3 regions of the Terribacillus aidingensis genome follow, and region 2 is predicted to be linked to each of the others. Evidence: riboswitches for the same ligand, from Rfam matches in the RefSeq annotation. Region 2 holds a riboswitch; each other region holds the start of a gene.
What was found. Region 2 has a riboswitch for S-adenosylmethionine ahead of ABXS78_RS15985 (ATP-binding cassette domain-containing protein). Riboswitches for the same ligand answer to the same signal wherever they lie in the genome.
Positions count from the first base shown of each region.

Region 1 (4,950 bases), 630 kb from region 2:
ATGACAACTAAACTAAGTAAAGCTAGTAAACTTCTTTTATCTATAAGGGGAATCTTATTCATCAATCGTTACTCCTTTGTTATCCAGTTCACAGGCATACGTGCTGATCGAACCGCGCAAGCGTTGTGCTTCTTTGTATGTGCAGCGATTGTGAACGACTTCCAATCCTGCTTCTCTTGCAATAGCTGCGGCTTCCTGCGACACGACACCTTCTTGGAGCCAGAAGATTTCCGGACGAACTTCCGCCGCTTCTTTAGCGAGTTCCACAGCTGCTTCAGGACTGCGGAAAATCTGAGCGATATCGATTTTCTCCGGTACGCTTGTCAAATCAGGATAAGCTTTTTCTCCCAATACACTCGTTTCGGCAGGATTAACAGGGATGATTTTGTATCCGAGTCGCTGCATCTTCCGTGCCAAACGATTACTTGGACGCTGTTCCTTACTGCTCAAGCCCACTACTGCAATAGTTTTCTGACGGCCTGTCGCATCTGTCGCACTGCCGAGTGCTTCCCGGATGACGGCTTCATCATTGATAACGATTTTCCTTGACTCGGAACGGATTCCCGTCGCTTTTTCCAAGGCACGGTCTAAATCGTGGATAAGATCATCTACTGACTCGATTCCAACAGATAGACGTACCAATTCTTCTTTTACTCCTGTAGCAGCGAGACCTTCCGCATCCAGCTGTAGATGTGTTGTTGACGCAGGATGAATAATCAATGATTTGGCATCCCCGACATTGGCAACGTGTGACCATAGCGCAACATTGTTGATCAAAGTAGCACCAGCTTTTCTGCCGCCTTTGATACCGAAGTTGACAATCGAACCAGCACCGTTCGGAAGCACTCTCTTACCTATTTCATACGATGGATGGCTGCTGAGCCCAGGGTAAGCAACCCAATCAACTGCCGGATGCTGTTCCAGATAGCTTGCCAGCTTTTCTGCATTTTGGACATGGCGTTCAACGCGCAAGTGCAACGTTTCCAGCCCCTGAATCAGCTGCCATGCATTAAACGGGCTTAGCGCAGCGCCTAAATCGCGAAGCAATTGCACACGCAATTTCGTGCTGAAAGCGAGTGTGCCAAAATCAAATGCATAGCGGATGCCGTTGTAGCTTGGATCAGGTTCTGTAAATGTCGGAAATTTCGGTGAATTCCAATCAAACCTGCCTCCGTCTACAATCAACCCTCCTATAGAAGTACCATGACCGCCAATCCACTTTGTCGCACTATGGACGACAATATCAGCACCAAGTGTAATCGGTTTGCTCAAAATCGGTGTAGCAAACGTACTGTCGACGATTAGAGGAATACCAGCATCGTGAGCCACTGCTGCTACTGCTTCCACGTCTAGTACATGCAGACTCGGATTCCCGATGATTTCAGCAAATACAGCCTTCGTTTTGTCTGTAATTGCTGCGCGGAAAGCTTCCGGATCGGTCGGATCGACGAATTTAACGTTGATTCCGTAGCGTGGCAGTGTCGTGTGGAAAAGATTGTACGTTCCGCCATACAGATTGGTCGCTGCTACGATTTCGTCTCCAGCGCCTGCCAGATTGAGAATGCTGTAGCTGATTGCTGCCATACCAGACGCAACACCGACTGCTGCAACGCCGTCTTCCAGCAATGCAATCCGTTTTTCCAATACATCGACGGTAGGGTTACCAATACGGGAATATATGTTACCAGGCTCATCCAAGGCGAATAGGCGCTCTGCATGATCTGTATCATGGAAAAGGTAAGAAGTTGTTTGATAAAGCGGCACCGCTCTTGAACCTGTTGTCGGATCTGGTGCTTGCCCGCCGTGTAATGCTAATGTCTCTGCTTTATAAACTTGATCTGTCATTTTGTCATTCCTCCAATTATTTATAAATGAAAAAACAGCTTCTCGTAAGAAGCTGCTGCATAAGCATGGAACTTCTTATCTCTCAAACTCTTTGTTTGCTGGAAGTAGCACCTTCCAAGCATTGCTGCTTGCAGGTTGCCGGGCATCATCGGACCAGTCCCTCCGCCTCTCTTGATAAGCTATTATGAAATTTTTATAGGTTGCTGAAGCAAATGACGGATATGATGTCCCCACTTCTCAAATTCAAGCAAAAAGCCATCATGTCCATATATTGTTGTTACATCTACATGGCGCGCACCTGGAACTTCTGCCGCAAAGCGGCTAATCTCTTCCGGAGGGAACAGCAGATCCCTCGAGAAGCCGAACGACAGTACAATCGCTTTTATACTTTGGGCAGCAGACTGCCAGCCACCTCTGCCCCTTCCGATATCATGGCTGTTCATAGCCTCCAGTAATGTCATGTAACAGTTGGCATCAAAACGATTGACGAGCTTCTCTCCTTGGTAGTTCAAGTATGATTCCACCTCATATGCTGCATCGTCCCTTTGGGATGCAGCGCGTCGGAAGCGCTCATTATATTGATGATCAGAACGGTAAGTAAGCATTCCTACCATCCGTGCAAGTCCAAGACCTGCTGCAGGTAATTTGTCTGCTGTGTAATTACCATTGTTCCAATTCGGATCAGATGTGATAGCTGTCTTGGCCAAGTGATTATAGGCAATCGCATAGTCACTCACAAAAGGAGTTGCTGCAAGGGGGATTAGTACATCCATAAAATCCGGGTACATGACACCCCATTCCAGCACTTGCATCCCTCCTAATGATCCGCCGATCACAGCCCTCAAATGAGAGATTCCTAGCTTCTCCAACGCAGTGCGCTGAACCGAAACCATGTCACGAATCGTGATAGCAGGAAATGCCGATGCGTACCTCTCTCCCGAAATTGGATCTATTGATAAGGCACTTGTTGTCCCGTTGCATCCGCCAAGCACATTGAATGTAATTATCTGATACCGGTCGGTGTCGATAAAACCTCCGGGCTGCAGCAATCCGCTCCACCAGCCTGGATCTGCACTGGTGCCGGCCGCAAACTGATCCCCTGTCAGAGCATGGCAGACCAGCACCGTTTCTCCCGATTCAGGACCGCTTTTTTCATAAGCAACCTCTACCTTTGAAAGGATATGACCTGATTCAAGCTCGAAATCCCCGATGAGAAGTTTGCCGGTTTGGTATAACTGTTGTGACTTCATGTTCCGTACGCTTCCTCCCCTCAAATAAAAAAGCCACCCTGAGAGGACAGGGTGGCAATATGTACCGACTTGTCTCTCTCATCTCTAAAGTGCATACGCACTTTCAGGAATTAGCACCTTATAAGCATTTCTGCTTGCAGGTTGCCGGGCATCGTCGGGCCAGTCCCTCCGCCTCTCTTGATAAGAGCTTGCTATTTATTTGTTAACAGGATTGTAGCATGTGTTATTTTATGAGTCAACTATAAATTCTGAAATTTCCATTTACGTTATAAATATCCCTGGAAATTTGGACGCCCCGCATCAGCTAATGCCAATGCGGGGCTAAAATGTAACTTTTCTATTGTAAGTAGAGGATACCTAATACATCCTCCTGCCGCGGTACTTGTTCCACATGGTAGTTTACACTTAAACGATGCAATCCCTACCTCTATTGCATCCTCACGGCTCCTAGGCCGCTCCAGTCTGAATAAGTACTTCTGATTAAAACTATAGCAGAATGCCAATGATCTTCGATAAAGTTACTTAAACATCGAAGACGTTAACTATCTTATCATGCTTTACAATTATTGTCAAACTCCCGATGTAGCACTTCTCCGCAGCTGACTATCTATTCCCGCTAGCAACCTGCACAAACCACCCTAAATTTCCCATCTTTCTTAGATGCAGTCCTATTTTAAGTAACACTTCATGACGAAAGCCCTGAAAACACTTACACAAGTTGGTCAGAAATATTCACGTAAGATAACCTGACAAGTTTGTTACATTTTTTTGTCTGGCACTTATAATGAGAAAAGATTTAAATTTTCAAACAATAAAGATACTCACAGGGGGTAGAGAAGATGGATATGGCTAATACGGTATTCATGTTTGTCGCAACTGTCTTGGTATGGTTGATGACACCAGCACTCGCACTCTTTTACGGCGGGTTAGTAAGAAGCAAGAACGTACTGAGCACAGCGATGCATAGCTTTACGACAATGGCAATCGTATCGATTATCTGGATTATTATCGGCTTTTCATTGGCGTTCTCACCAGGTAACGGAATTATTGGAGGATTAGATTTCTTCGGACTTAATAATGTTGGTTTCGAACCGGCTGAAGGACACACTATTCCATTCAACTTATTCATGATGTTCCAAATGACATTCGCGATTCTGACAACTGCAATCGTGTCTGGCGCTTATGCAGAACGTATTCGTTTCCCAGCATTTATTCTTTTTACAGTTCTATGGGTCCTCATCGTTTACTCCCCGCTAGCACACTGGGTATGGGGCGGCGGCTGGATAGCTGAAATGGGCGCACTCGATTTCGCAGGCGGAAATGTTGTCCACATTTCCTCCGGTCTTGCAGGCTTGGTTGTTGCCATCGTCATCGGCAAACGAAAAAATGCTGGTTCCACAGCACCGCATAACCTGATCTTCACCTTGATTGGCGGCGCTTTGCTTTGGTTCGGCTGGTTTGGGTTCAACGTCGGCAGTGAGCTTGCTTTCGATGATGTAGCAATGTATGCCTTCATCAATACAAATACTGCTGCTGCCGCTGGTGTACTAGGCTGGATGATCATTGAATGGGTCGTCAACAAAAAGCCAACACTACTGGGAGCTGTATCCGGTGCAATTGCTGGTCTTGTAGCTATTACTCCGGCTGCTGGTTTCGTTTCCCCGATTGCCAGTATTCCAATAGGCTTCATCGGCGGCCTTGTCTGCTTCTGGGGTGTCGGCTGGCTGAAACAGAAGCTTGGTTATGATGACGCACTGGATGCTTTCGGCCTGCATGCAGTAGGCGGTACGTGGGGCGGCATCGCAACTGGTTTGTTCGCTAGCGACTCCATTAACGCAATCGTGGAGCACAATGG
Region 1 covers NZ_CP159996.1:2,457,368-2,462,317, forward strand. Annotated here, with positions in the region: gene ABXS78_RS12985 (aliphatic sulfonate ABC transporter substrate-binding protein) at 1-62, opposite strand, end outside; gene ABXS78_RS12990 (PLP-dependent aspartate aminotransferase family protein) at 55-1,845, opposite strand; SAM riboswitch class I at 1,918-2,026, opposite strand; gene metX (homoserine O-acetyltransferase) at 2,028-3,095, opposite strand; SAM riboswitch class I at 3,171-3,282, opposite strand; gene ABXS78_RS13000 (ammonium transporter) at 3,935-4,950, shown strand, end outside.
Region 1: it holds a riboswitch for S-adenosylmethionine, as region 2 does, so the genes downstream of both, metX (homoserine O-acetyltransferase) here and ABXS78_RS15985 (ATP-binding cassette domain-containing protein) in region 2, are expected to answer to the same signal.

Region 2 (4,950 bases):
TCAGCAGCATCCGTTCATCGCCTTGATGGAGAAGCATGCAACAGAAGATCAAGGGGAAGTGTTTGGTTTTCATCTTGTCTATAGCGGTAATTTCCTAGCCCAGGCAGAAGTCGATCAGTTTGCGACAACTCGGGTGACAATGGGTATCAATCCGTTCGACTTCACGTGGCTGCTGGAACCAAATGAGACATTTCAAACACCAGAAGCAGTGCTTGTTTATGCAGCGGATGGTTTGGGAGGAATGTCGCAAACGCTGCATGGGTTCTATCAGCAGCATCTAGTAAGAGGAGAATACAGAGATAAAGAGCGGCCGATTCTGATTAATAACTGGGAAGCGACGTATTTTGATTTTGATGCTGATAAAATTGAGGCAATCGCTGAGGCTGGCAGTGAGCTAGGGATCGAGCTTTTCGTATTGGATGATGGCTGGTTCAAAAAACGGAATTCAGATTCCACATCATTGGGAGATTGGTTTGTCGATAAAACGAAGCTGCCGAATGGACTTGAAGATGTGGCGAAACGTGTAAACGATTTAGATATGCAATTTGGACTTTGGTTCGAGCCGGAAATGGTATCGGTGGACAGTGATTTGTACCGTGAGCATCCTGACTGGTGTCTGCATGTGCCGAATCGGTATCGTACGGAAAGCCGTGATCAGCTCGTGCTCGATTTTTCAAGACAGGATGTTCGGGAGGAGATTATTAAGCGAGTAGCAGCCATCTTGGAAAGTGCCCCAATCACTTATGTGAAATGGGATATGAACCGTCATCTGTCTGAGGTCGGTTCTGCCTTGCTTCCTCCTGAGCGTCAGCGGGAAACAGCACATCGACATATTCTCGGAGTCTATGAAGTGATGGATAAGATCACTTCCCGTTTTCCGCAGATTCTGTTTGAAAGCTGCTCAGGCGGCGGCGGACGCTATGACCCGGGAATTCTGTATTACATGCCACAAACATGGACAAGTGATAATACAGATGCTGTCTCAAGGCTTAAAATTCAGCATACTACAAGTTTGCTTTATCCCATTGCTTCGATGGGTGCCCATGTATCTGATGTTCCGAACCATCAAGTACACAGATTTACTTCATTGGAGATGCGGGGTGACGTCGCGATGGCAGGGAATCTAGGATACGAGCTGGACCTCACAAAGCTTAGTCCTGAGGAGAAGGAAGTCGTCAAGCAGCAGATTAACACCTATAAGGAGATTCGCAGACTTGTTCAGTTCGGTCGATTCTATCGGCTGAAAAGTCCTTTTGAAGGCAATGAAACTGCTTGGATGTTTGTTAACGAAGATAAAACAGAAGCTTTTGTCTCCTATTATCGTGTTCTGGCAGAGCCAGCAGCACCACTCGCTTCTTTACGGATGAAGGGATTGGATGGAGCTAAAAACTACAGAATCAATGGTACGGAAGAAATATACAGTGGTGATGAACTGGCATACAGCGGTATTCGTGTACCTGCAGACCTTATTGGGGATTTTGTAAGTTACACTTGGCACCTAAAAGCTGAATAACATTGAAAGTCGAATCTTTGATGCGACTTTTTAATTTGGCTGTATAGGAAAACAGGCTTGGTTATCGTATACTTTAGCTACTAATCCAAACTAGCCAATATGCGTCTTATTATGATTGAAAGGCTGTGTGAAGCAATCCTTTTTTGATAATGTATAAATAGCTAACGCAAGCTGGCCACAGCAAGGGATTATCCAATACCAGGGAAAAGAATTTTAAAAAAGAGATTGACTTTCAATCTGCAATCCCATAACATGGTAATCAAATCTTACAACTACATACTTGTTTTATTCTTATCCAGAGAGACCGAGGGATCAGGCCCTATGACGTCTCGGCAACGGGTTTATTACTAAATACCGTGCCAATTCCTGCAAACGCTCATGAGCGTTTGGAAGATGAGAATGAGGAAGTTTCATACGTGGAGCCCTCTTTTTCTGGATAAGGAAAAGAGGGCTCTTTTGTGTTGATGGGAGGAAAAATGATGATTGCTTTCAAGGATGTTTCAAAGACATTTACAATCGGAAAACGGGAAGTGCATGCTGTTAGAAATGTGAATCTGACAATCGAGGAAGGAGAGATATTCGGCATTATCGGCTTTAGCGGAGCCGGTAAAAGTACCTTGCTCAGGCTTGTCAATGTGCTGGAAAATCCGACAGCAGGTTCGGTGGAAGTGCAAGGTGTGGATTTAGCCAGTCTTCGTCCTAGTGAAGTTCGGAAAGTACGCCGCAGGATAGGGATGATCTTTCAGAATTTCAATCTGTTAACCTCGCGGACTGTTGCTGGTAATGTTGCTTATCCTTTGAAACTAGCAAAAATGCCGCGAGCAAAAATAAAAGAGAGAGTGGAAGAACTGCTGCGTTTCGTTGGGTTGTCAGACAAGGCTAAGGATTTTCCGGAGCAGCTTTCAGGGGGGCAGAAACAGAGAGTTGGCATTGCCAGAGCATTAGCCACATCACCAGATATTCTGATTTGTGATGAAGCAACTTCGGCACTGGATCCTGATACAACCGGTGAAATTCTTCGTCTTCTTAAAAAGGTGAACAAGGAATTCGGTATTACAATTCTGCTGATCACACATGAGATGCATGTGATTCAAGCAATCTGTGACAAGGTTGCTGTAATGGAGGATGGAGAGGTTATAGAAACTGGCGGTGTATTCGATACATTCACAAGTCCTGTCCACCAGACGACAAAACGTTTTATCCGCTCCGTTCAGCAGGACCTCCCATCTCCATCGTTATTAGATGAGTGGCGGCAAAAAGGCGGGAAGCAGCTATACCGAATCATTTTCAAAGGAGAGGTGGCAAGCGATCCAGTCTTATCCCGGGTAACAAGAAAGCACGATATTGACGTGAATATCGTCTATGGTTCCGTCCAAGAAATCCAGGCAAAATTCTACGGCAATTTGCTTGTCAGCTTTGACGGTGACGAAGGTAAAACAGCCAGTGCTGTAAGGGAATTAGAAGAGATCGTACAAATAGAGGAGGTGGATGTGGCATGGGCGTAGATTGGCAAACTTTTTGGCCGCGTATTGTCGAGGCGACTGGTCAGACGATTCTGATGGTGGCTGTCACATTGGTCATTGGTTCTATATTCGGCATCATTCTCGGACTTCTACTTTTCATTACCCGTAAAGGAAACATCCTAGAAAATGCGTTTCTTTTTCAAATTATCAACTTCCTGATCAACATTATCCGCCCGATCCCCTTCATTATATTCCTAGTCGCGATCAGTCCGCTGACCAGAGAGGTGATTGGCACGACTATCGGTACATGGGCCGCGATCTTCCCAATGAGCATCGCAGCTGCATTCAGCATCGCACGAGTTGTAGAAAATAATTTCATCAGTATTGACCCGGGTGTCATCGAGGCAGCCAAGGCCATGGGAGCCAGTCCTCTTCAGATAATCTTTACCATCTTGATTCCGGAAGCTCTCGGTCCGCTCGTTCTCGGATTGACGTTCATTACCATCAGTTTGATTGATTTCTCGGCAATGGCAGGAACGGTCGGCGGCGGTGGTCTCGGACATGTAGCGATGACATATGGCTACCAGCGGTTTGATACAAGCGTCATGATTGTTACAGTCGTTATCTTAATTGTGCTTGTCCAGCTTGCCCAATGGGTCGGCAATACACTTTCAAGAAAAATTTTAAGGAGATGATCGACATGAAAAAAGCTCTACTTGGAATCGTTTCGTTAGCCTTTGTATTTATCCTTGCAGCGTGTGGGAGCAGCTCAGCAGATGGCAGCCAAACAGTGAAAATCGGTGTAACAGGTTCTGATGGGGATCAATGGCCAATTTTGAAGGAAAAGGCGAAGGAAGAGGGCATCAATATCGAACTTGTGGAATTCTCTGACTATACACTGCCAAACCAAGCGTTGGCCAACGGTGAAATCGACATGAACTCATTCCAGCATATCGCCTTCCTAAGTCAATATGCCAAAGAAAATGGCGATACTATTGTACCAATCGGTTCGACAGTCATTGCCCCAATTGGAGCTTATTCAGAGAAAATCGAAAGCCTTGATGAACTGAAGGAAGGCGATAAGATTGCTATCCCGGATGATCCATCTAACCAAGCTAGATCACTGCGGGCTTTGGAAGCAGCTGGCGTTATAAAATTAGCGGATGACTTTGGCCAGTTCGGAGATCCATCCAAAATTGTAGAGAATCCGAAGAACATTGAGATCGTACCTGTTGTTGCCCAGCAAACTCCACGTGTCTTGCCGGATGTAGCAGCATCTTTCATCAATAATGGTATAGCAGGTCAGGCAGGTCTTGATCCGAAGGAAGATCCAATTTATTTGGAAAATGCCAAAGATGACAGCATTACACCCTTTGTAAATGTCTTCGCAGTTAATAAGAAAGACGAGAACAATGAAACATATCAGAAAATCGTTGAGCTGTATCAGGATGAAGCTGTGAAGGAAGCAGTCGAGAATGATACAAATGGTGGCTCTATCGTGGTAGATGTACCAAAAGAGGAACTGCAGGAGCATCTGAAAAGACTTCAGGAGGAGGAATGATTATGAGTAGATCTGTTACGGAAGTTAGCAGAATTTCACTGCATTTGGATACAAATAAAGAAAAGTATATCCAGACTAGTCAGGCCATCCATGCGAAGCCAGAGATCGGAAACCAGGAATTTTTCGCGAGCGAAACGCTCATTGCTTTGCTGGAAGAAGCGGGATTCCAAGTGGATAAAGGTGTAGCAGGACATGAAACAGCTTTTTATGCACTGAAAGATAGCGGTAAGCCAGGTCCTCGTATTGCATTCCTTGCTGAGTATGATGCACTACCTGGTATCGGGCATGCTTGCGGACATAATATTATCGGTACCACTAGTACAGCAGCAGGCGTTGCCTTGGCGGAAACATTGGATGAGGCAGGTGGTAGTGTAGCGGTTCTTGGAACACCTGCCGAGGAAGGCGGACCAAAT
Region 2 covers NZ_CP159996.1:3,085,652-3,090,601, reverse strand. Annotated here, with positions in the region: gene ABXS78_RS15990 (alpha-galactosidase) at 1-1,513, shown strand, start outside; SAM riboswitch class I at 1,802-1,913, shown strand; gene ABXS78_RS15985 (ATP-binding cassette domain-containing protein) at 1,993-3,018, shown strand; gene ABXS78_RS15980 (methionine ABC transporter permease) at 3,009-3,671, shown strand; gene ABXS78_RS15975 (MetQ/NlpA family ABC transporter substrate-binding protein) at 3,677-4,537, shown strand; gene ABXS78_RS15970 (M20 family metallopeptidase) at 4,540-4,950, shown strand, end outside.

Region 3 (4,950 bases), 1.4 Mb from region 2:
ATCGTAGCCGGGTACGAAAGAATGGATTCTACCGCGCCGAGACTGACAGCAAAGATCGGTATGCGAAGCTGTTCAACAAAAATCTTTGCGTGCTCCCTGCTCGGCAGGGCGAACGATAGTACTGCTCCATTTCCAATGGCTTGACCGGTATGTATGTCATGTCCATTATGGGTAGGCAAGCCAGGGTAGAAGACATCTTCCACTAACGGATGATCAAGCAGGAACAAAGCTATCCTCTCCGCCGTTTCCGATGACTGACGTAATCTTGTACCTAACGTCTTTATTCCTTGTAGCAACAAATAGCTATCCTGGGCACCTAGAATGGCACCAAACGTATTCTGGATAAAAGCCAGTCGTTCTCCCAGTTCTGTATCCTTTGTGATCAGCAGTCCGGCGATAATATCACTGTGCCCTGACAGAAACTTGGTGGCACTGTGGATGACCACATCTATACCTAGTGCCAATGGCTGTTGATACAGCGGCGTCAAAAATGTGTTGTCCAAGAAAGTTAAACAATCATGTTGCTTTGCTATCCGGACCACGGCCCGAATGTCAGTCACCTTCAAACACGGATTGGACGGTGTTTCCAAGTAAATGACCTTCGTGTTTGGCCGTACAGCTGCTTCTATAGCATCCAAATCGGTTAGGTCAACAAAGGAATGACTAATCTGGAATTTTGGAAGGATTTCTGTTACGAAACGATACGTTCCGCCGTACACACCCTCGGTCACTATCACATGATCCCCCGCTGACAGCAGCATGAATGCGGAGGAAATTGCTGCCATGCCAGATGAAAATGCTAACGCGTCTCTCCCTCCCTCTAGTTCAGCAGCCTTTTGCTCCAGTGCTTTTCGTGTCGGATTGCCGGAACGACTATAGTCGAATGGACCGAAATCATCAAAGCTCTCCTGGTGAAAGGTTGACGATAGGTAGATCGGGACGTTAACAGCACCTGTCCGCTGCTCTTTATATGATCCCCGGATACACGTTGTTTCCGCTTGTTGTTCTCCCATATGTTGACCTCCTAATACAGTTTGGCGAATGCTTGCTGTAAATCATGAATCAAATCCTCCGCTTCTTCTATCCCGACCGAGAAACGGAGCAAACAATCGCAAATTCCTCTGGCTTCCCGTTCCTCTAAAGGGATATCCGCATGTGTCTGTGTTGTAGGATATGTGATAAAGCTTTCCACTCCGCCAAGACTTTCGGCAAAGGTGATGATTTCCAGGCTGCGAAGGAATGGATCGACCCAGCTGCTTTCCTGAACACGGAAGGAAAGCATGCCGCCTTTTCCTGTATACAGGACGTCTTTCACTTTCGGCTCCTCTGCAAGATAACTTGCGATGCGCTCAGCATTTGCTTGATGCTGCCGCATTCGAAGCGGCAGTGTCTTCAAGCCTCGGATGAGAAGCCAGGAATCGAGCGGAGACAAGACAGCTCCCGTACCGTTATGCAATACAGCTAACCGATCTGATAGCTCACTGCCTTTACTCACAACAAGTCCGGCTAAAACATCGTTATGGCCGCCGATATATTTCGTCGCACTATGGATGACGATATCTGCTCCTTCTGTAAGCGGCTGCTGGTAATAAGGTGTCAGAAACGTATTATCCACAATTAACAGCAGGTCATATGCTTTTGCCAATTGCGCATAGGCAGCAATATCAATTTCCTGCATGAGCGGGTTTGTCGGTGTTTCAAGGAAAATTGCTTTTGTATCGTCCGTTATCAATATCGCAGTCTCTTCGACGGAATGAAATGGCGCATAAATTGGCGAGACGTCATAGGCATCTGAATAGAAATCAAACAGCCGATAGGTGCCTCCATAAATATCCTCCGGCACTAGCAGGGAATCGCTCGAACGGAAAAGTGACAATACAAGCTGGATTGCTGCCATGCCTGAGCTGCATGCAAATGCCTGATCGCCTTTTTCCAGCTTTGCAAACCCTTCTTCCAGAACTGATCGAGTGGGGTTCTTCGTCCGTGAATAATCATAGCCGGTAGATTCTCCGATTCCACTATGCGCATAAGCCGTGGACAGATAAACTGGAGGATTAACTGCCCCAGTTACTCCATCACTGTGATTTCCAAGCTGCACAAATGCTGTTTCTAAACTATATCCCATACCGCTTCTCACCCTCCTCTTCAACAAAAAAAGAACCTTCTCCCCAAAAAGGAAGAAGGTTCAGTCATGACCGAATCAGCTTCTTATCTTTAAGGCGGATACCTTTTGGATTTAGCACCGTGTCTTCTCAGACTGGTTGCTGAGACATCACTGGGCCAAGTCCCTCCGTCTCTCTTGATAAGAAAAGTTCTATATAATTTTTATATTAAAGCTATGTTATCACAAAAGAATGTACAGTCAAGCATTATTTAAAATTTTCTGCCAAATGAATCTTTTACTAATGGATTTTTTGGCGTAGTCATGCCGATCAGGAAAAATAGCGACAAAAAATAGGATTGACACCTAGAACTTTTCGGTCTATCCTTTTCCTTACAACTGATATTTCTTATCGAGATTGGTGGAGGGAATGGCCCAACGAAACCAAAGCAACAGGCTGCAAGCCGCAGTACTGTGCTAATTCCAGGTGTTTAACACTGAAGATAAGAAGAGCGGAAAATCTTTAAAAGACCCTCTTCTGTCTGGAAGAGGGTCTTTTTTTGAACTTAATCCCGATTATTTTCATTGGAAATATCAAGATTGTTACAGGAGGTTTGAAAATGGAACAGATCAAGCAGACACTTGCGGTAGTACATACGGAGCTGGAAGATAATTTCGCAGAAGTCGTGGAGTGGAGACGTTATTTGCATCAGCATCCTGAATTAAGTTTCCAGGAGACAGAGACCGCCCGTTTTATCGCCGACAAGCTGCGCAGCTTCGGCTATGAAGATATCCAGACAAATATTGGCGGATATGGCATCGTCGCTACCCTATCAGGTAAGGCAGCAGGACCAACAATTGCACTGCGAGCAGATTTCGATGCCCTTCCGATAGAAGATGAAAAAGAAACAGCCTATCGATCCAAGACTCCTGGCGTAATGCATGCTTGCGGTCATGACGGCCATACCGCAGCACTCCTTGGAACTGCCAAATCACTGATCAAACATAAGGATAGTCTGAAAGGTAAAGTGGTCTTTTTGTTCCAGCCGGCTGAAGAAGTACCTCCAGGCGGTGCAAAAGCGATGATTGAAGATGGTGCACTTGATGGTGTTGACTATGTCTACGGTGCTCACCTTAATTCGGCCGCTCCTATCGGAAAGATCGGTGTTGGCGAAGGCTTCAAGATGGCAGCAGTAGATAAATTCGCGATTACTATCCAAGGAAAAGGCGGTCATGGCGCAGCTCCTCATGAGGCTGTCGATCCAATTGTCATCGGAAGTGATATCGTCAGCGCCCTGCAAAAGATTGTCAGCCGCAGAGTCAACCCGCTTGAATCCGCAGTTGTGACACTTGGTGTATTTCAATCTGGCCAAGCATTCAATGTTATTCCGGATACTGCCAGATTGGAAGGAACAGTACGGACATTCAATGCTGACATCCGCCAGCAGGTGAGAAAACAAATAGAGTCCATTGTAGCCGGTATTGCAACCGGTTTCGGCGCAACCTATTCAATCGATTATTTACATGGCTACCCTGCTCTTTACAACCATCCAGAAGAAACTGCACTTCTGCAGCGTCTTTTTGCCGAGGAATTCGGTGAAGATCAAGTTATCCCGCTGGAAACCGGGATGGGAGCAGAGGATTTCGCTTATTACTTACAAGAGAAACCGGGAAGCTTCTTTAAAGTCGGCTCCCGCAATGAAGATACAGGCACCCATTATCCGCATCACCACCCTAAGTTCGACATCGATGAGCGTGCTTTGCTCATCACGGAAAAAGCATTCACGAAAATCGTATTCTCGTTATTGGGAAGCTAAGGAGGAAGTATATTGAATAAGAAGCTTGCACTTATATTATTCGGCCTGATGGCCACCATCGCCCTGTTCGGGTGCTCCAGCAGTTCCAGCAGCAGTTCCGACGCAAGCGGCGGAGAACCTGTGGAAGGAGGCGACTTGAACGTTGCCATGACTGCCGATCCTGATACGCTTGACTGGATGTATTCCGGAGAAAGTGCTACCAGAAAAATTGGCTGGCATATTTACGAAGGTTTATTTGCACTAGATCATGATTATCAAGTACGCCCTTTGCTTGCCGATGATTATACCGTTAGTGATGATAAGAAAACCTATACGATCACGCTTCGTGACGGACTTAAGTTCCATAACGGGCAAGACGTAACAGCGGAAGACGCAAAAGCATCTATCGACCGCTGGCTGAAGGTCTCCTCTGTCGGTAAGATCACTGCAACGCATGTTGATTCCATAGAAGCAACGGATGACCTGACATTGGTCATTACACTTAACGATCCGTATACCGCTTTGCTTACTGATATGTCTGCACCAAAAGCATCTGCTGTAATCCTTCCAGCTGACATTGCGGAAGCTGCAGGTGAACAACCGCTGACAAACGAGCAGCTAATCGGTACAGGTCCATTCAAATTTGATTCATGGAAGCGCGGGAATGAGATTGTCCTATCAAAATTCGAAGACTATCAATCTCGTGAAGAAGAAGACTGGGGCGGTTTGACAGGTAAGAAAACTGCATACCTGGATACAATTCATTTCAAGATTGTAAAAGACCCGCAAGTAATGCTCAATGGTCTGAAGACAGATCTTTATGATTATGTACAGTCCATTCCGCTTGATTTATATGATGTAGTTGATACGACACCGAATGTTGAACCGGCTATTTCCAGCAATGGCTATTCCGTCATTACCCCGGATAAATCAGAAGCACCTTTCGATGACATCAAGGTCAGAGAAGCACTGCATGCTGCACTAGATAAAGAAGCCATTGCGAAAGCAACATATGGCAACAGCGAATTTTATAATCTGGACGGCGCCTTGTTC
Region 3 covers NZ_CP159996.1:883,949-888,898, reverse strand. Annotated here, with positions in the region: gene ABXS78_RS04885 (aminotransferase class I/II-fold pyridoxal phosphate-dependent enzyme) at 1-1,013, opposite strand, end outside; gene ABXS78_RS04880 (methionine biosynthesis PLP-dependent protein) at 1,025-2,125, opposite strand; SAM riboswitch class I at 2,206-2,309, opposite strand; SAM riboswitch class I at 2,508-2,611, shown strand; gene ABXS78_RS04875 (M20 family metallopeptidase) at 2,722-3,918, shown strand; gene ABXS78_RS04870 (ABC transporter substrate-binding protein) at 3,931-4,950, shown strand, end outside.
Region 3: it holds a riboswitch for S-adenosylmethionine, as region 2 does, so the genes downstream of both, ABXS78_RS04880 (methionine biosynthesis PLP-dependent protein) here and ABXS78_RS15985 (ATP-binding cassette domain-containing protein) in region 2, are expected to answer to the same signal.